DNA from 4 places in the Paenibacillus sp. FW104-T2 genome. Region 1 is predicted to be linked to each of the others. Evidence: riboswitches for the same ligand, from Rfam matches in the RefSeq annotation. Region 1 holds a riboswitch; each other region holds the start of a gene.
What was found. A riboswitch is a leader RNA that binds a small molecule or an ion and turns the genes downstream of it on or off. The one in region 1 is predicted to bind thiamine pyrophosphate.

Region 1 (4,841 bases):
TGTAGTAGGGCAGTCCAACTTCCCCGATGGCTACCGCTTGTTCGATATGCTTTTCAATCCAGTCGAAGAAAAGATTCTGATCCTGCACCGATGGCAGGGGCTGTTCAGGATGGAAGCCAAAAGCCGGATAGATGAATCGGGGATTCTGTCTCGCCAGCTCCAGATTATCCTGTGCCGAGGTGATATTCATGGAAACGGCGATGACAGCCTCAACCTGTTGATCCGGGAAAGATTGCAGCATATGCTGCTGTTCCTCCACAGTATATTTGTCAAAATGGATATGTGCATCAATCAGTGGTGCAAAAGCTTGGGAATGCATGAAGTAGCCCCTCCTAGTCATCTTTTGTCTTTTGAAGGTTGATACGTGAATATGATGAATGCGGATCACTGTTTTGGAAAAATATAACGAAAAACCCGTGCTATGGAGTTAGCCGGGCTTTTTTCTGTTCTTCTTTCATCCACTCCGAAATCTGCCGTTTGCGTTCAAGGAAAGCCTTCTCTTCCGTTATTTCTTCACGTCTTGGACGATCAAAAGGGACATGTACCTCATGCAGCACGGTCGCAGGTCGGTTGGATAACACATAGATTCGATCCGCAAGCAGCAGTGCCTCTTCGATATTGTGGGTGATAAACAGTACGGATCGGCGGTTTTGTTCCCATATATCGAGCAGCCATCGCTGCATGTCACTGCGTGTCAACGCATCGAGGGCGCTGAAGGGCTCATCCAGCAGCATCAGTTCCTGCGGACTGAGCAGGGCACGTAAAAAGGCTACCCGCTGCTGCATACCGCCCGATAACATGTGCGGATATGCCTGTTCAAACCCGCCCAAACCGACGCTGGAAAGCCACTTCCGTGCTTCCGCAAGCGCTTCTGCCTTGGGTGGCGTATGTGCTGACACTTCCCCGGCAAGCAGCACGTTGTCTTCAATGGTACGCCAAGGAAAGAGAGCGGGCTGCTGCGGCATATAGCTGATTTTGCCCCGCTGCCCGGTCACATTCTGTCCGTTCATGAGAACCTGGCCTGTTTGGGGTTTCAACAACCCGCCAATGATATGGAACAACGTACTCTTGCCGCATCCGGAAGGCCCAACGATCGCTACGAATTCGCCCTGCTCTACGGTCAGGGATAATCCGTTCAGGACTGACAGCTTGTTCCGTCGTTCCCGGAAGGAAGCATGGACGTCCTGTACTTCCAGTGCAGGCAGGCTCTGCTTACCCGAATCGGAGGTAGCGGTAGAAGCAGTGCGGAGTGATTCTTCTCGAGGTGAAATTCCGGCGCTTCCGCCTGGTGCAGGAGGTGCCTGTTCGTTATATTTGAGTGTCATCTCACATTCACTTCCTAACCTTGTATAGTGCTTCTGCTGCGATTCAGCGCTTCTGCGGTCGCCAGCGAACGAGCAGCTTCTCCAGCAGGGCAATGAACAGGAAGAGCAGCAGGCTGAGCGCGACAATAATCATAATCGCAACGAATAGACGATCTGTCCGGTAAGCGGACTTCTGAAGCATCATGTAATATCCGATCCCTTTGTCGGCTCCGATCCATTCAGCAATAATGGCACCCATGACGCTGTAAGTCGCGGCAATCTTGATGCCGGAGAAGATGGAAGGCAGTGCGTGCGGGAGCTCCAGTTTCCAGAAAATTGGGCCGCGTCTTGCTCCTGCCATGCGCATGTAATTCATCATGGCAGCATCCGTACGTGTCAGACCGTCCATGGCAGCGACGGCAACGGGGAAGAAGCAGACCAGGATGATGGTAATCAGTTTGGGCAGCAGTCCGAATCCGAACCAGATCAGCAGGAGCGGAGCGAGCGCAATTGTCGGTATATTTTGACTAAGAATAAGTAAAGGATACAGGGCAGATTTCAGAAATGGAATCAAATGCAGCACCATCGCGATCAGCAGCCCAACCAGCGTGCCAGCGGCGAAGCCAACTAATGTAAGTTGAATGGTCGCCCAGGCATGCATGCCTAGGCGTTCTGCTTGGGAAGCGGCTTCGTGCGCGATGTCCGAAGGTGCAGGCAGCATCCATTTCTCAATATGAAACAGGGAAACGGCGCCCTGCCATATGGCTATAAAGAGAATAACCGCCACAATGGGCGGCCATACACTTTTGAAGTACGTATGCATTAGCGATATTTCTCCGTCAGGGTATCCATGCTGAAGCCGTTCGGGCTGTGGGCGATTTTGATCTGGGAGATGATGCTTGGACTGCCAGCCTCCACGAGCACCTCATGCATTTTACGGACAACTTCCAGCAGTTCCTCCAGTTCACCCTCCATTGTGGTGTCGAGCGGATTGACCTGATATTTCAAGCCGGATTGCTGAATCACTTCGATGGCCCGATCTACATAAGGATACGAATTTTCGCCATTCGGCGTTTTGGGAATCACTTGAATGCTAAGCAGTGTACTTGCCATGAGAGATCACGGCTCCTTTCGATTCAACTTTATTGGGGTAAAAAATCGTTCGTATAGGCTTGGGATACATCGATCTGCTCATCAAGCAGTTTTTTGCTAAACATCCAGTCCGTGTAGTTCTGCCACACTTCCTGTTTTTGCTCACCCCAGCGCGGAGCGTCATCCTTGTATTTCGGGCTCAGCCATTTCTGACTTGCCACCACAAGGTCCTTATCGAGATCAGGTACAGCCTTGATTAAAATGTCTGCCGCTTCTTCGGGATGATCAATCGCATATTGATACCCTTCGGAAGTAGCCTTCATAAACGCCTTCACCAGCTCCGGGTCATTCTGAATGGTCTGCTCGTTCGTCACGAGTACAGGCGTGTAATAGTCCAGCGCATCGGAATAATCCTTCACATACAGCATGTCGAGGGGTTCACCGCGCAGCTCGGCTTCAATGCCGGTCCATGCATAGAAAATCCATGCAAAATCAATGTCCCGTTTCACTGCGGTAAAAAAGTCGGCGTCGCCCATATTGATATTCTTCACTTTGGACACATCGGCGCCTTCGCCTTCCATAATGGATTGCATAACTGCTTCTTCAACGGGTGATCCCCAGCCGCCATAGGATTTGCCTTCGAAATCCTTGGGTGATTTAATGTTTCGGTCCACCGGAGCGGCGAATCCTGACGTATTATGCTGAATGACCGCTGCAATGGAGACGAGCGGAACGTCCTGTGTACGGGCCTGTGTTACGCTCTCCTGATAACTTACCCCAAAAGGAACTTCGTTTGAGGCTACCATCGTATCTGCACCGCCGGCTCCCGGCTGCACAATCTCGACATTCAAGCCTTCTGCCTGGTAAAATCCTTGATCCACGGCGGCATACAGCCCGGTGTGATTCGTATTGGGTGTCCAGTCGAGCACGACTTTAACATCCTTCAATGCTGCGCCGTCACCTTCGCTGCTGTTTTCAGTGGTGCTGCTGCCGTTTTGTCCTGCAGGTGCTGCTTCCTTGCTGCCGCATGCAGCGACGGTGACCAGTGTCACACACAAGAGCAGGAGTCCGATCATTTTACGCCATCTCATCTTGTTTTTCTCTCCTTCATATGGTCCGGCCAGTGGCGCGGGGTACTCCTTGGCTTCATATCCAAGCATGGTGCATAAATCCTTCGATTTATACCAGCTATGATCCGGATGACGTACTTTTTGTGTCAAAAAGATACCATCAAAAAAAGCGCCCCGTAATCCGGGACGCGTGCAGGCGTTAGAGAGGTGGCTGCAGCACATGGCTGGGCCAATTCGATATACTCCGATTCCTACGCTGGCATGATCCAGATCAGGTCTAAGGGTTAGTATCTTGATGGGATACACTCTCAGCCGGCCAATTCCGACTCCCCTGGGAAACTATGAAGTTACGGGCATTACTAGGTGTAATTATAGGCCAGGGGCCGGAATGTGTCCAGTCAGGAACTGGATGGAATAGTCAAGGGTGATTTGCCTGTGGGAATGTATTGAATAGGTGCAAGAACAAGGACGTAGTCCGTGACTTAACGCTGGAAGAACTCAATCCATTCTTTCTCCGGTCCATAGATGAAGAAGTAGCGATAGCCATTGGGCAGCGTAATGATCTCTCCGTCAATAAACTCGGCCTTCGTCTCCTGAATACGCTTATATTCCGCATCTAGGTCCTCCACGTGGATGGCAAAATGGTGCACCGTTCCTTCCGAAGGCAGTTTATCGCTGTATCCCTGAATCAATTCAATCTCCGTTTCATCGCTACCATGGAAGCCAAGGAAAGCGAGCTGAATAACACCATTCGTGTGGGTTACGCGATCTTTCAATTCCAGTCCTACGATCTCCGTATAGAAACGCAGTGTTGTCTCCAGATCACGTACAGCAATGCCGATGTGGTCAATACGTTTTTGAAAACCCATCATGAGACCTCCCAAATTCAGAAAATTGTTTCTTACATATTAAGGGATATGATAGATTTCTAATTCCGAGTTGTCAAATGTGATTTAATTTAAATTCACAGAATGTTCACTTATGTGGAGATATTCGCGATCTTTATAATTGGCAGAGTAAACAGAGAGGATGAGAGAGAGTTGCCAACCACGAAGAAAGAACATATTTATTTTGGCTTGATGATGTGTACAGGAATGGTCATCGTGATGATGTCCTTCAACCTGATTTACAACGGATTAATCGGTAGATTATCCCCACTTGAATTACTGTTTCAGTTTGTTTTGTGTTTTGCTATTGCTTTCCTGGTGGAATCCTTTGTTGTCGGTCCGGTAGCCCAGAAAGTTGCTTTTTCACTGCCGTTTGACAAGTCCAACAAGCTTCTCGGTATAGTGGCCATGTCTTGCTGCATGGTTGTTGGCATGGTTTTGATCATGTCCTTTTATGGTATGGTCACGTCTTATTTTGCGAATCAGTT
Region 2 (4,841 bases), on a different contig from region 1:
TAGGCATAGGGCAGAGGAGGCAGCGTGTGTCCTCCAATCGGAACAGGTCTCTCCTTCACAGGAGGTGTAGAAGGCAAGGTGATGCTCTCTGTAGTACCGGAAGATGGCGATAGACCGGAGACCTCTGAAGACTGGACCTGTGAAGAAGAAGATGAAGGTGCGGGAGCTGACGGAGCGTTAGTTTTTCCAGCCATGGATGATGGCTCCTCCGCTGCTTCACGCTCGGTGCGTCCTGACAATTGAACATACTTATCCAAAGAAAAGGGAGCATCACTTGCCGAATCTCGCATGATTCCAGGCTGAATCAAGGTATCGAGTACACCGAGGAAATACTCCGATTCGCGGATAAAGTGCAGAATGACTGCCTTAGCGAGCGGGACAGCTTGCACGGCGGCACTTTGCTCAAGCAGGACGTACAGCTGCCTGATGAATTCCCGCGATTGTGAACGTGCAGAGGAGACAAGCTGTTCTACGCTTCCGATGATGTAAGGGGCAGGGGGATGGGTTCCGGGTAACAGTTGTTTCAACAGCTGGTTGGCTACCTTCTCGGTATTTTCAAACGTCACTGCCCATTCTTCAAGCAGCTTCACATAAGTGGGCTCCAGATCGGGAACCAGTGCCCGAATAACGAGCGTATGCTCTTTCTCCTGCTCCTTCCAGAACCTGATCTCCTCCAGAATGCGGAGAGGCAGCAAGGGTCCATAGCCAGACCAATTCATATGCGGCAAACCTCCATTCAATTAAAATGTCATATCGGCCTTCAAGGGATAGGGTGTGATTAACCTTTTATAATCGTCCCAAAAGTATATTCACCTGCCATGTTGTCCTATGTGTGCATAAAAAAAGAGCCCCATAGGGGCTCTGATCACCGGAAGATTTTATTCTCCTCCGGCATTGGTATTTTCCACATCGTCGCTGCTTGTTTTCGTCACATGACTCAGGAACGTAGAGACACGGCGGAGATACTCCTTCGGATGTTCCCTGAAGATCAGCTCATGATGCGCGTCCTGTACGATCCATTCCTCTGAGTAGGTGTTCGTCTGGTTGGCGGCGAGAAGCTCGGCGATCGGATATGGAGCCTTCTCATCCTCCGTCCCGTGAATGAAGAAGATGGGGAACGGATAGTCTTTCTTTTTGACTTCCTGATACGGAATCTGCTGTAATCCGGTGCCATTCAGAACCGGGAATAACAGATTCATGATCTGCAAAGTGGGTTGTCGCGGCAGATCGATCTGATTATGAATGTTGTGATACAGCGTATCCGGCTCCAGCAGGAAAGTGCTGTCGAGAATCATGGCATCCACGTTCTCGGTGAGCAGCCCCGTCTGTAATGCTGTGCCTGCGCCCATCGAGAATCCCCAGACGACAAGCTCCTGAGCACCGCGCTGCTTGGCGAACTGAATGGCACCAAGCAATTGCTGGGACTCGGCTTTGCCCCCTGTAGCGACTGCCTTGTTCACCTGAGAGGCGAAACCATAGTCAAACATCACTACATTGAACCCGAGCTGGTGGGCATAGTGAGCCAGGTCATACATGGGAACCCAGGTTTCCTCCCGATTGGCCCCATATCCATGACTGAAGATGATGGTTTTGTTGACATCCGTGTCTGCGGGGATATACCAGCCCTGCATCGTACGGCTGCCATCTGCTGCCGGGAACGTGATATCCTCGTACTTCATGTTCTTGGCCTGCATTGGATTGGAGAACACGGGAGCTACGGTCGGGTTGGATAGTACCCAGGCAATATAGCCGTGTAAGGCAATGAAACAAAAGAGCAGAAAAAATACAACGGAGAGCAGCAACGCTACGATAATATGTTTGAACCGGATCAGCCTCGGTGATAACGAAGAAGGCAGATCGGACACTTTCGTTTGCAGCGGGGCTTCGCTCTGGGATGTCGGAAACATGATTGCCCCTCCTTATTCAGATCAATTGAAGATAACAACGAGTTCAGATCAGATCATATGGCTTGATGTCCTTGCTTGCCTATGCAGCAAAGTCTTGCTTTTATATCTTTATCGTATGTTTCCATATAGTCAAAGTCAATTGATTGGAGGCATTTGTTACGCAATTGTTATATAGTCCGAAAGATATATGGGTAACATTTCCTGATGGTGCAAATTGCAGGGGATTTAGTCTTATAAAAAGAAAATATTTACACTTCATATCGTCATGATTTGGCTCATTTTGGTTTACAGATGAGATTGTTTCTCATATAATTTATGTAACCAAGTTTCATGTGATGAAACATGAGGAGGGCATTATGCCATGGAAGACCGCAAATTAACCGTCCGGGCTGTGGAACGGGCGCTGGATATATTATTATGTTTTACCACACGCAGCGATCTTGGACTCACAGAAATTGCGAGCCAGATTGGTTTGCACAAAAGTACGGTTCATCGTCTGATGGCGACGCTGGAGGAGAAGGGCTTCGTCATTCGCGATGCGGCCACTGAGAAATACAGGCTCGGCATTCGAATCTGGGAGCTGTCTGCTCATATGTCCCGCAGTGATGATCCTGCCATTTTGCTGCTTCCTGCAATGGAGCGGCTCAGAGATCGTTTGGGAGAAACGGTCAGTCTGTACCTGCGGGATGGCAGTGAGCGTATCCGTATTCAGGCTGTTCAGAGTGATCAGGCCATCCGGCGGGTGGCTCCGGTTGGCGTACGTCTTCCTCTATCCGTAGGGGCATCCAGCAAGGTACTCATGGCATTTGCGACGGAAGAAGACCGGGAGGAACTGATGAATGGCCCCGAATGGCCCGTATTTATCGATCCCGAAGTTTACCTGGCCCAGATGGGCGATATCCGGGAGAATGGATATGCGACCAGCTACGAAGAACGTGAGCCTGGAGCGGCTGCAGTATCGGTTCCTATTATGGATCGAAAGGGGAATATTGCTGCTGCACTATCCGTATCAGGTCCCGTTAGCCGCCTGTCCCAGGAAACTTTGCACGAATATGCACCTGTGCTGAAGGAAGCAGCCGCGCAGATGGGCCTCATGTTGTCCTGATCCGGCGTGTCTGGAAGAAAAAGGGTTGTATTTCTGACTGGCTTGCGCTAGTCTGTAATGGACAGCCCAGTGGGGGCTGCAATGAATTGAATATGGAACTGCGGTACACATACCGCAACTGTTAACGTTACTGGGGGAGTCCGAATTGTCCGGACTGAGACGGGATCGCATGAGATTCCGGACCCTTTGCACCTGATCTGGATCATACCAGCGTAGGGAAGTAATCGGCGATACAACCACGAACACTGCATAATCCAGCCTTTGGCATGTCTCCACTTGAGGGAGCTTGACATCAGGCTTGTTATGGGGTGATGGACATAGGCCGGTTCCCTCGGGAACCGGCTTTTTTATATACAGTGTCAAGCGATCATCCGCAGCAGAGGTGGTTACCTTCTTTTGCGGGAGAGCTGGAGTTGGGTATAACCCGATTATGCCTGTGCCAGATTCTGTCTGCACTATGCCGCTGTAATGTTCTTTCTTCGGAAGTTGGCCGCTCTTTTCTTGCCTATGCGTGGATGATATGGAACGGGTGCACGAGCGATCAAACTGGCCCATCCATGGGACGACCAACGAGGAGGAAGAGGTAGCGATGAACACAAACAACAGAACAACGGCACAGGAGCATTCAGGACAGGGGTTGGAAAAGGAAACAGTGGCGGCCGGACGGGTTCAACCGTTTCCCGGCAGCCGCAAAGTTTACATTCAGGGCTCACGGCCGGATATTGCTGTACCGGAGCGTGAAATTGCCCTTCATGACACGAATACACCCCAAGGGGTGGAGCATAACGAGCTGCTGCGCGTGTACGATACGAGCGGCCCTATGACGGACCCTGGATTTCACGCCGATATCCGGGCAGGCCTGCCAGCTTTGCGTGCACGCTGGATCACAGAACGAAACGATGTAGAGGCGTACCAGGGACGTACCGTCAAACCGGAGGATAACGGATTGAAGCCTGGAGGGAAGAGAACCGGAGCTGAAGAATATCCAGGCCTCCGCGGCAAACCGCTCCGTGCACAATCCGGACGCTGTGTCACCCAAATGCACTATGCGAGGCAGGGCATCATTACGCCTGAGATGGAGTTTGCAGCTATTCGTGAAGGCGTGGAGCCGGAATTCGTCCGGCAGGAGCTGGCGAGCGGCAGGGCCATTCTGCCATCCAATATTAATCATCCAGAGAGCGAACCGATGCTGATCGGACGTCACTTCCACGTGAAGATCAACGCGAATATTGGCAACTCTGCCGTATCCTCTTCGATTGAAGAAGAAGTGGAGAAAATGACTTGGGCGGTACGCTGGGGGTCCGATACGGTAATGGATCTTTCCACGGGCAAGGATATCCATACGACCCGGGAATGGATCATCCGCAATTCTCCGGTACCAATCGGGACGGTGCCGTTGTATCAGGCGCTGGAGAAGGTGAATGGCGAAGCCGAGGCACTCACCTGGGAGTTGTACCGGGATACGCTCATTGAGCAGGCAGAGCAGGGTGTGGATTACTTTACGATCCATGCAGGCGTACTGTTGCGTTACATACCGATGACGGCCAAACGGATGACCGGCATTGTATCCAGAGGTGGTTCCATTATGGCGGCATGGTGCCTTGCACACCATCAGGAGAACTTTTTGTACACGCATTTTGAGGAAATCTGTGAAATCATGAAAAGGTATGATGTAGCCTTCTCTCTCGGAGATGGACTCCGCCCGGGCAGCATCTATGATGCCAATGATGAAGCCCAGATGGCTGAACTTGCTACGCTTGGTGAACTGACACAGATTGCGTGGAAGCATGATGTGCAGGTGATGATTGAGGGGCCAGGACATGTGCCGA
Region 3 (4,841 bases), on a different contig from region 1:
TGTGAATGAGTTTCTTTTTTTTCATGGATAAATGGGCCTCGTTTCTTTCATTTTTGTTTGGTTCCAATCGCTGATATGTTTTAAAGAGATCGACAGGAAGGAGCAGCACTTGTTATCTCATTGCGATTGCCTTTTCATCGACTTTCCTCTGCGTGCATGCTCTGCATTCCGCTTCAATCCGAGGACTCGCTCCAGCCAGGCAATAAGCACGAACAGACCGATGCCCAGCAGGGATAACAGCAGAATGGATGCAAACATTGCGTCGGTATTCATGCTGCTGGACATTCTGCGGCTGAAATAACCAAGACCTTTGCTGCCTCCGAGCCATTCGCCAATGGTTGCCCCGACCACGCAGTACACCACCGACATCTTCAATCCTGAAAAGAAAGAGGGCAGCGCAAGAGGTACCTGAAGCTTGCGAAACAGATCCCACTTACTTGCTCCCATGGTCATCAGCAGTTCGCGCTGTTCCGGGTCGCCTTGACGGAGACCATCATAGGTGCTGACCACAATCGGGAAGAAAGCGATCAGAAACACCACAGCGACTTTGCTCCAGAGCGTGTAGCCAAACCACAGAATGAACACAGGAGACAGGGCAATCAGTGGAATCGTCTGGCTGATTACGATGAAGGGATACAGCGCTTTTTCAATCGAACGGCTGAGGTGCATACCCGCTGCCAAAGCGCTTCCGGCCACGATGGACAAGCCGAAGCCAACTGCTACCTCCATCAATGTGGCAGGCAGATGGGTTCCCAGGAGCAGATGCCGATGCTCAACTAGAGAACTCGCTATGGATGTAGGTGCAGGGATAATAAAAGAAGGGACCCAGCCCAATCGTACGATGCATTCCCAGCTGGCAAGCATCAGGAGGAGAAGCGCAGCGAACAGGCCATAGCGGGCAAACCATCTGCTGACGCTAAAGCTTCGCATGTAGTTGTTCCTCCAACCGTTGTCGCATTCGTATCAGATCCGGATCGTAGACCATGCCCGAATGTCTCGGACGGGGCAGAGGCACCGTCGTGTCCAGCAGCTGCCGACCGCCAGGAGTGAGAAGGACAATCCGGTCACTTAATAACAGGGCTTCTTCGATATCATGCGTAATGAACAGCACCGTTTTGCCGAGGCTTTCCCACAACTCAAGCAGCCAGCGATGCATCTCTCGCTTGGTCATGGCATCGAGTGCGCCGAAGGGCTCGTCCAGCAGCATCAGCTGTCCTCCCGTCAACAACGTTCGAAGCAGGGCAACCCGCTGCTTCATGCCGCCGGACAGTTCGTCCGGGTAGGCATGCTCATAGCCAGATAAGCCGAATCTGTCGAGTCCGGCCATAATGTCAGCGCGCAGCTTCACCTTGTCCTGCTTCCACGGGGCAAGCTCCGATGGAAGCAGGCAGTTCTCCATGACCGTCCGCCAGGATAACAGCAAATCCTTCTGCGGCATGTAGGCGACTCGACCAAGTCGCTGTCCTGGCGGCACCCCAGCAATTTCGATCGTGCCGTCCGTCGGTTCAAGCAAGCCTGCCAGCAGCTTGAAGAGCGTACTCTTGCCCGACCCGCTGGAGCCGATCAGCGAGACGAATTCTCCCTTTTTTACACACATCGACACATTGGAGAGGACGGGGGAATGTCTCTGATCCGGAAAAGTGAAGGTCATGTTGTCAATCTGTACATCGTTGCTCATTTGGTTCCTTGACCCCCTTGGAATAAAAACTGCCTGAACGGAAATGCACGTTGTATGCGATCTGTATGTAAACGCGAAAAAGCCCGCCCATTTCCGGAGAAATGAGTGGGCCTATTAAGTTCAACCGACATTCATGTTCATATGAATATGAAAAAAATCCGTTAACTGAAAGTCCGCTCCACTTCCCTCCGCTGGTATGATCCAGATCAGGTTCAAAGGGTCCGAATACGTTCATTCGTCTCAGCCGCAAGGCTCCCCTAGTGCAATCGTTCAAGATATGCAGTTGTGTACACAGCATATATCACATTCCCGCGAGATGTAAAGAGGGCTTAGAGGCAAAAGTTACACCGTTAAACTCATTCGCGGATTTACCTTGGCTTCCTAACCCGATATAATGGGGATGGCACATATGGGCCGGATTACAAATGAGGGTGGGACTGTTCTCCCTCCTAAGCAGAATGGGGACCCCGAGTTGAAAACGTTCAAGAAAGTATATATTGAAATTACAAGCATATGTAACCTGGCGTGCAGCTTCTGTCCGCAGACGAAGCGTGCCAAAGGATTCATTGACCCTGAAGTCTTCAACAATATATTGGATCAGATTAAGCCACATACCAAACACATTTATTTGCATGTCAAAGGGGAGCCGTTACTTCACCCCAAAATTGATTTGTTACTGGATTCCGCGCACGAGAAGGGATTCAAGGTAAACATAACAACGAACGGAACACTGCTGCCCAAGACCCAGCATAAACTGCTTGGCAAACCGGCATTGCGGCAAATGAACTTCTCGCTGCACAGCTTCGACGGGCACGAGGGATCGACGGACCGTGAGGGATACCTCAATAATATTTTGTCCTTTGCGAGAGAAGCGGTGAAGCACAATGTGATCATCTCGTTCCGGCTCTGGAATCTGACGCAGGATAACTTCACGAATGCCCAGATGAATCGGAACCGGGAAACACTGGAGGTACTGGAGCGCGAGTTCAACCTGGATTTCCGCATTGAGGAAAAGGTGGTTCCAGGCAGCGGCGTCAAAATTGCGCCGAATGTCTATCTCAACCAGGACCATGAGTTCCAGTGGCCAAGTCTGGATGCACCAGAGGATGATGGCAAAGGCTTCTGTCATGCGCTTCGCAGTCAGGCGGCGGTCCTTGTGGATGGCACGGTTGTTCCATGCTGCCTCGATGGCGAAGGTGTCATTAATCTCGGTAACGTCCATGAGAAGTCTTTCTCGGAGATTGTCGAAGGTGAGCGGGCGAACAATCTGGTTTATGGTTTTTCCAAGCGGGAAGCTGTGGAGGAGCTATGTCGGAAGTGCGGATATCGTCAGCGGTTCGGAGCCTAGTCAAATAAAAATGTGTTTAGAGCGTGCCATTCGAATGTTTATTTCGGGTGGTGCGCTTTTCTGTTTTTTTTGCAGAATTGTTTTGAGAATAAAATTGAAATCAATTCAGAATTACAACTTTTTTGTAAAATCATAGTTTAATAATCTTGTTTTTATGAGTTTGCATGGTATTATTATCCTATTGATCAGGAGGTGATATAGTTCCATAGATTCACATATTATTATTTTTACCTACTAGAAGCCTACTGAGGAGTGTGTTTGAGTTTTGAATTCAAAATGGAAAAAGTTTAATCGCAAACTATCATTAATGCTTTCTACGTCACTTGTTGTCTCCATGTTATCTCTTAATTTATCTGTATCGGCAGAAGTAGCTACTTCTAAGAGTTCTTTTACTGATATTGATCATTCGTATGCCAAAACTGAAATAACCAAATTGGTTGAACAAGGAATACTTACAGGTTTTTCTGATGGAACCTTTAAGCCGTCTGATGCAGTAACACGAGCTCAACTGGCAAAAATCATGGTTGGTGCCCTTAAATTAAATCCGGATACTGCTGAAGCTAGCAAGTTCAAGGATATTAAGGAAGATCAGTGGTATGCTGGGTATGTAGGCGCACTTGTCAAATCTGGTATTGCTCAAGGTACTTCGAAAGATAGCTTTTCACCTAATAAGAACGTAACAAGAGAAGAATTAGCTGTATTTTTCGTTAGAGCTTTTGGTTGGAACCAACAAGACGTAACGAGCCAAACATCCAAACCTCAACTTTTTGATTTGGATCAAGTATCGAACTGGGCAAAAGATTCTGTAGCATTGGCCTACCAATCTGGTTTCATCAAAGGATTAGTTCAAAAAGATGGAACAGTAAAATTTAATCCTTCAGGAATAGCAGATCGCCAAGCGTTAGCGAGACTTGCCTATGAATTTGTAATGAATAAGTCTACATATGATAGTTACATGACTCCGGCCAAGACAGAGGACGGAACTGAAGAATCTAACGAAGCAAAACCGGAAACGACAAAACCTTCTGAGGGTAGTAGTAAAGGAAGTAGTGGTAGCAGTTCCGGAGATAAAGGGAACGGTAGTAACAATGGTGGAAATAATGGGGGCGGGGAACAAGCTCCTAGTAAAAATCTTACCGCTCCAGGTGAATATACGCTTGGGGATGTAACTGGAAATGTAACTATTAGCTCTAAAGATGTCACTCTAAAAAACACCAAAATAAATGGTAATCTGAGAATACTTGAGTCCGTAGAAAACGGTGACGTGACTCTTGATAATGTTAATGTTACGGGAACCACTGAGATTTATGGCGGAGGCCCTAACAGTATTCATGCGGTGAACTCCGTTCTAGCAACAGTGATCGTTGACAAAGCAGATGGTAGTATCCGTCTGGTCCTTGAAGGTGGAAGTGATGTTCAGCAGATTGAAATTAGATCTGGTGCAATCGTACAGAATGTTTCCACGGGTCAGGTTGGACCAATCGATATTGCAGAGTCGGTTCCGCATAATGCTTCGGTAGCTCTGAGCGGAAGTTTCGACTCCGTAATGGTTCATGCGGAGCAAATTTCAGTGGAATTTGGAGATGACTCCACCATTGGCAATCTCGAAGTATTCGAACAAGCATTGAACACCGTGTTTAAAATTAACCATGGTGCTGTAGTGAATCGGGCAATATTGAACGCAATTGTACAATTTTCTGGAGGGGGAGCATTAAATTCGGCCCTGGTTAATGTAGAAGGCATTGATTTCAGTCAACTGAGTCAGCCCCCAGCCATTGAAGCAGACCCTACGGTGACGAGCGTTGTTTATTCACC
Region 4 (4,841 bases), on a different contig from region 1:
CCTGTCTCGAATATCGATCACTTTGCTCCGTTGAATTTGTTTCTTCTATCATGTATGAACCATTCCTTCCGCCGGACTGCTGGCTGCCGCATAACGCTTAACGGGTATCATGCCTGCTTCATAAGCAAGTCTTCCCGCTTCAACTCCCATTCGCATCGCTTTTGCCATTTTAACCGGATCTCCCGAACCGGATACCGCCGTATTCAACAGCACACCATCCGCCCCCAGCTCCATGGCATATGCAGCATCTTTGGGGGAACGCAATCCGGCATCCACAATTACAGGAACAACCGCTTGCTCCATTATAATTTCCAGGTTGTACGGGTTGATAATGCCTCTTCCTGCTCCGATCGGTGAAGCTCCAGGCATGACTGCATGAACCCCAAGCAGCTGCAGCCGTTTGGCTAAAATCACATCATCCGAGATATAAGGCAGTACGATGAATCCTTTTTCCAACAGGATCTCGCAGGCCTTGTATGTTTCGATCGGATCTGGCAGCAGTGTGATCCCATCTCCGATCACTTCTACTTTTATCATATCACAAAGTCCTGAGGCACGGGCAAGTTCAGCGATTCGGACGGCCTCTTCTGCCGTGGAAGCACCCGCGGTGTTAGGGAGTAAAGTGAATCGCTTCAAATCGAGTGTATCCAGGAAGTGGCGTTTATCCCGATCTTCCAAGTTCAAACGTCGAACGGCAAAAGTCAACACTTCGGTTCCTGACGCTTCTACCGCTTGACTCTGTACATCCAAATCGTCAAATTTGCCCGTACCCAACAACAATCTAGAATGAAATGAATGGTGTCCTATCTTCAGCATGTTTTAACCGCCTCCCACAAAATGTACGATCTCAATTCGGTCTCCGTCTCTTAATACGGTGGATGCATGGTGTTCCCTCATCAAAATCTGACGATTTAACTCAACCACCACAGTTTTCACCTGCAAATTAAAGGATTGCAGCAACTGATCCACATGATTCAAATCGTCGTCAATGTTCATGCTCTGCCCGTTTACGATGATGTTCACTGCATAATCTCCTTTCTGCTCAAACGCTCTGGACGCAATTCATCAATGCCAAGCTCCTCCGAAGAATGGCCAGCCATCAAATCAGCCATCAGGCTGCCGGTAATTGCACTCAGTAAGATGCCGTTTCTGTAATGTCCAAACGCGGTATATAACCCGGGTATGCTTTTACAAGCTCCCAGATAAGGCAAACCGTCAGGGGTTGATGGTCGAACCCCTGCCCAGGCACGGATAAACTGGGCTTGCTGTATTCGAGGGACCCACCCTGCTGCGGATGCAAGCAGCTTTTGGATGCCTTCAACAGTAACTTCTCGATCTGAGCGTCCCGGTAAACTGGTAGCTCCGATCCAAACTTCGCCGTTTGCTTTGGGGACAATGTATACATTATCTGCATAAACCGTCTTGTCAGGTCTGTAATCTGCATCATGTTTCGGAAATTGTATTGCTGCAATTTCACCTTTTACGGGAAGAGTGGGCAGGTTAAGACCCACCTGCTTCAACATATCTCCACCTTGTAATCCAGCTGTGATAACCACATGTTTACACGTTAATCTTCCAATCGACGTTTCCACACCCTGGATTCCACTCGAATCCGCAGTTAGACTAACATTGTGTACACCTTCGATTACTTTAGCTCCCATTGTTTGAGCTGCTCCCGCATAGGCACGTGCCAAATTGACAGGGAGAAGTTCACTTTCTGAAGCCCTATATAGAGCCCCGAAAGTTTCCTTGCTTATCCATGGGGCTTCACGTTGAAGCTTTGAATGATCCCACCACATTTGCTCTGTAGGCAAAACTGTACTTCTTCTCGAATCGCTATACGTTTTCATCTCGGCTTCATTCCGAAATGGTGTAATAAATCCACTCTGCTGCAGGCCAATTTCAATGCCGCTTAGTAGTTCAAGCTGTTCTTTTTGCTGATACAGTCGTTTTCTACTTTCATATGCTAGCTTTGACATCACAGTAGTATGAAACGTCTCGCTGTCTGCAGCTAACATGCCCGCTGCCGCAGAAGATGTCTCACTTGCAATACGCACACGCTCGATTAAAATCACTTCTTTACCTCGTGAAGCTAGCTCATACGCGATGGCACAACCTATAACGCCGCCTCCCACAATAATAGTTTCCGCATGAAGCTTGCCACGAATATTTCCACGTATTTGGGTCGTACAAGCTGCTCCATTTCGGTAAAGGCTGCCACTTCGTCTTCGGCCTCTTGCTTCTCCGTTCATTCATTCACCTCCGTTATTCATTCTTTCTTTCTATCGTTCAATAGCCCACCTCAAGGCTGCTGCCGCACTTTCCGGATTATCACTGGTCCAGATCGAAGATATTACTGCCGCACCATTTGCTCCGGCTGCACGTACAGCAGCTATGTTTGCCGGTTCAATTCCGCCAATGGCAATTACGGGAATGGAAACAGCTGAGCATATTTCAGACAGTGCATCTATCCCTCTCGGCTTGATCCCAGGTTTACTGCTGGAGGAAAATACATGACCATAAAAGAGATAATCCGCTCCCCGTTCTTCAGCTGCTCTAGCTTCGTGAAGAGAGTGAACAGAGATACCGAGACGAAGTCGATCGCATTTGTTCAGGCTGCTGCCTTGAGTAGTCGCCATATCGGACTGACCCCAATGAATCCTCTCAATGAAAACATGTTTCTCCAACTTATTCAGCTCACATAGACCATTGATTACGATCCTGTCAGATGGAATTCCTGCGTTCAGCAAACTGTGAGCCCATTGAATTTTTTGTTCGGTGGTTAGATGTTTTTCCCGGATGTGGATATAGTCAAGCCAAGGCCATGCATCCGCTGCAATCTTCAGAAAACGTTGTTGATCCCCTACCCCTGGTGAAACAGCATGCAGTTCAAACGATAGTGATTTCACAGGTTTTTTAAAGGTATCCGTTTGGTTTCACCTTCCTTGCCGTCACAATATGTAAGCACAAAAAAGCCACTCCCGTAGGGAGTGGCCGCGATAACATGTCCAGTTAGTTAAATGAGCTTCACATGCCAGTTGTCAGGTATACAAGCTATTAAATCATAGCCCTGATATATACGAGATACCTTCATGTTCCACTTGTGAGCATTCACATTCGCTACAAAATCGAATATTAATTTGCCCATATCATTAACTAAAACGCGCCACTTCCCTACGCTGGTATAATCCAGATCAGGTGCAAAGGGTCCGGAATCGCATTATTCCATCTCAGCCGCATCGAGCGGCCCCCCTAGTGATCGTATGAAGTTGTAGCCTATGTTACCATAGTCACCTTTTTTTGTCACCGTTGATTTTCAAACTCATGTTGCTGAATGTTTTGATTGTAGAGCACTAGATTGCTCCGCAACAACTAGTTTTTCTCAGACCAGGCTTCAACGTCCCATGTCTTGGTGACCCAATCCTGATAAAATTCAGGTTCATGCGAAACGAGCAGCACTGTACCTTTAAACTCTTGTAAAGCTCGTTTTAGCTCCGCTTTTGCTGTTACATCCAAGTGGTTTGTCGGTTCATCAAACAGGATCCAGTTGCTTTCACGCATCAGAAGCTTGCACAAGCGAACTTTCGCTTGTTCTCCCCCACTAAGTGCACTCAGCGGACGAGTGATATGCTCGTTTTTCAAACCACAGCGGGCCAGATGCCCGCGTACTTCATTCTGAGTTAGATGGGAGAATTCGTTCCACACATCTTCAATTGGGGTAATGTTACCAGCCCGAACTTCTTGTTCAAAGTAAGCCGTTTCCAGATAATCCCCCAGGAACGTTTTACCGCTGATCGGCGGGATTTTGCCCAATATGGTTTTAAGAAGTGTCGACTTACCTACACCGTTACATCCAACAATGGCTATTTTCTCACCACGTTCAATGGTCATTGTCATCTTAGGCAGCAAAGGGTAGGAATAACCAATCTCGAAATCAATTCCCTCGAATACTGTTTTGCTGCTGGCACGGGCATCTTTGAATTTAAATGTCGGCTTTGCTGCTTCATCCGGGCGATCAATTCGTTCAATCTTGCCCAGCTGTTTCTCACGGCTTTTGGCACGTCCGGAAGTGGAGGCTCTTGCCTTGTTACGCTGAATGAAATCTTCCTGTTTCTTAATATATTCCTGCTGTTTCTCATAAGCGTCGATATGTTGTGCTTTTTGCATATCGGCCATTTCAAGAAACTTATTGTAGTTGGCAGCATAACGCGTCAATTTAGCAAATTCCAGATGATAAATGACGTTAACGACTTCATTCATGAACTCCGTATCATGTGAAATCAGGATGAATGCATAAGGGTAATCTTTCAAATATCGCGTTAACCATTCAATGTGCTCCACGTCCAGGTAGTTTGTTGGCTCGTCCAGCAAAAGAGCCGTCGGTTTCTCGAGCAACAACTTGGCGAGCAATACTTTGGTCCGTTGTCCACCGCTTAGAGCAGCGACGTCACGATCAAGCCCAATAGCGGATAATCCGAGGCCGTTCGCCATTTCTTCCACTTTTACATCAATCAAATAAAAATCGCCCTGTTCAAGCTGCTCCTGGATTTCACCCATTTCTTCCAGCAGTTTTTCAAGCTGGTCTGGGTCTGCATCAGCCATCTGGTCTGTAATGGCCATCATTTCTTTTTCCAGTTCAAGCAGGGGAAGGAAGGCATCTTTTAAAACGTCACGGATTGTTTTGCCAGGAGTCAGCTTGGTATGCTGATCCAAATATCCGTAACGGACTTTTGGTGTCCACTCTACTTTCCCGCTGTCTTTCAGCAATTTTCCGGTCAAAATGTTCATTAAAGTGGACTTTCCTACACCATTTGCTCCGACCAAGCCTACACGCTCTCCTG

Region 2: it holds a riboswitch for thiamine pyrophosphate, as region 1 does, so the genes downstream of both, thiC (phosphomethylpyrimidine synthase ThiC) here and AC3WQ3_RS11135 (ABC transporter substrate-binding protein) in region 1, are expected to answer to the same signal.
Region 3: it holds a riboswitch for thiamine pyrophosphate, as region 1 does, so the genes downstream of both, AC3WQ3_RS17835 (ABC transporter ATP-binding protein) here and AC3WQ3_RS11135 (ABC transporter substrate-binding protein) in region 1, are expected to answer to the same signal.
Region 4: it holds a riboswitch for thiamine pyrophosphate, as region 1 does, so the genes downstream of both, AC3WQ3_RS13190 (thiamine phosphate synthase) here and AC3WQ3_RS11135 (ABC transporter substrate-binding protein) in region 1, are expected to answer to the same signal.

What each region holds. Positions count from the first base shown of each region.
Region 1 covers NZ_JBYTCE010000007.1:106,983-111,823, forward strand. Annotated here, with positions in the region: gene AC3WQ3_RS11115 (TatD family hydrolase) at 1-319, opposite strand, end outside; gene AC3WQ3_RS11120 (ABC transporter ATP-binding protein) at 420-1,325, opposite strand; gene AC3WQ3_RS11125 (ABC transporter permease) at 1,369-2,127, opposite strand; gene AC3WQ3_RS11130 (MTH1187 family thiamine-binding protein) at 2,127-2,417, opposite strand; gene AC3WQ3_RS11135 (ABC transporter substrate-binding protein) at 2,447-3,487, opposite strand; TPP riboswitch at 3,697-3,809, opposite strand; gene AC3WQ3_RS11140 (VOC family protein) at 3,949-4,335, opposite strand; gene AC3WQ3_RS11145 (DUF2798 domain-containing protein) at 4,507-4,841, shown strand, end outside.
Region 2 covers NZ_JBYTCE010000023.1:43,216-48,056, forward strand. Annotated here, with positions in the region: gene AC3WQ3_RS23895 (Fe-Mn family superoxide dismutase) at 1-719, opposite strand, end outside; gene AC3WQ3_RS23900 (alpha/beta hydrolase) at 879-1,907, opposite strand; gene AC3WQ3_RS23905 (IclR family transcriptional regulator) at 2,269-3,012, shown strand; TPP riboswitch at 3,135-3,248, shown strand; gene thiC (phosphomethylpyrimidine synthase ThiC) at 3,602-4,841, shown strand, end outside.
Region 3 covers NZ_JBYTCE010000013.1:161,544-166,384, forward strand. Annotated here, with positions in the region: gene AC3WQ3_RS17825 (ABC transporter substrate-binding protein) at 1-25, opposite strand, end outside; gene AC3WQ3_RS17830 (ABC transporter permease) at 118-930, opposite strand; gene AC3WQ3_RS17835 (ABC transporter ATP-binding protein) at 917-1,678, opposite strand; TPP riboswitch at 1,845-1,947, opposite strand; gene AC3WQ3_RS17840 (radical SAM/SPASM domain-containing protein) at 2,151-3,026, shown strand; gene AC3WQ3_RS17845 (S-layer homology domain-containing protein) at 3,292-4,841, shown strand, end outside.
Region 4 covers NZ_JBYTCE010000009.1:26,044-30,884, reverse strand. Annotated here, with positions in the region: gene AC3WQ3_RS13210 (ThiF family adenylyltransferase) at 1-52, opposite strand, end outside; gene AC3WQ3_RS13205 (thiazole synthase) at 49-816, opposite strand; gene thiS (sulfur carrier protein ThiS) at 820-1,023, opposite strand; gene thiO (glycine oxidase ThiO) at 1,020-2,252, opposite strand; gene AC3WQ3_RS13190 (thiamine phosphate synthase) at 2,283-2,909, opposite strand; TPP riboswitch at 3,155-3,264, opposite strand; gene AC3WQ3_RS13185 (ABC-F family ATP-binding cassette domain-containing protein) at 3,373-4,841, opposite strand, start outside.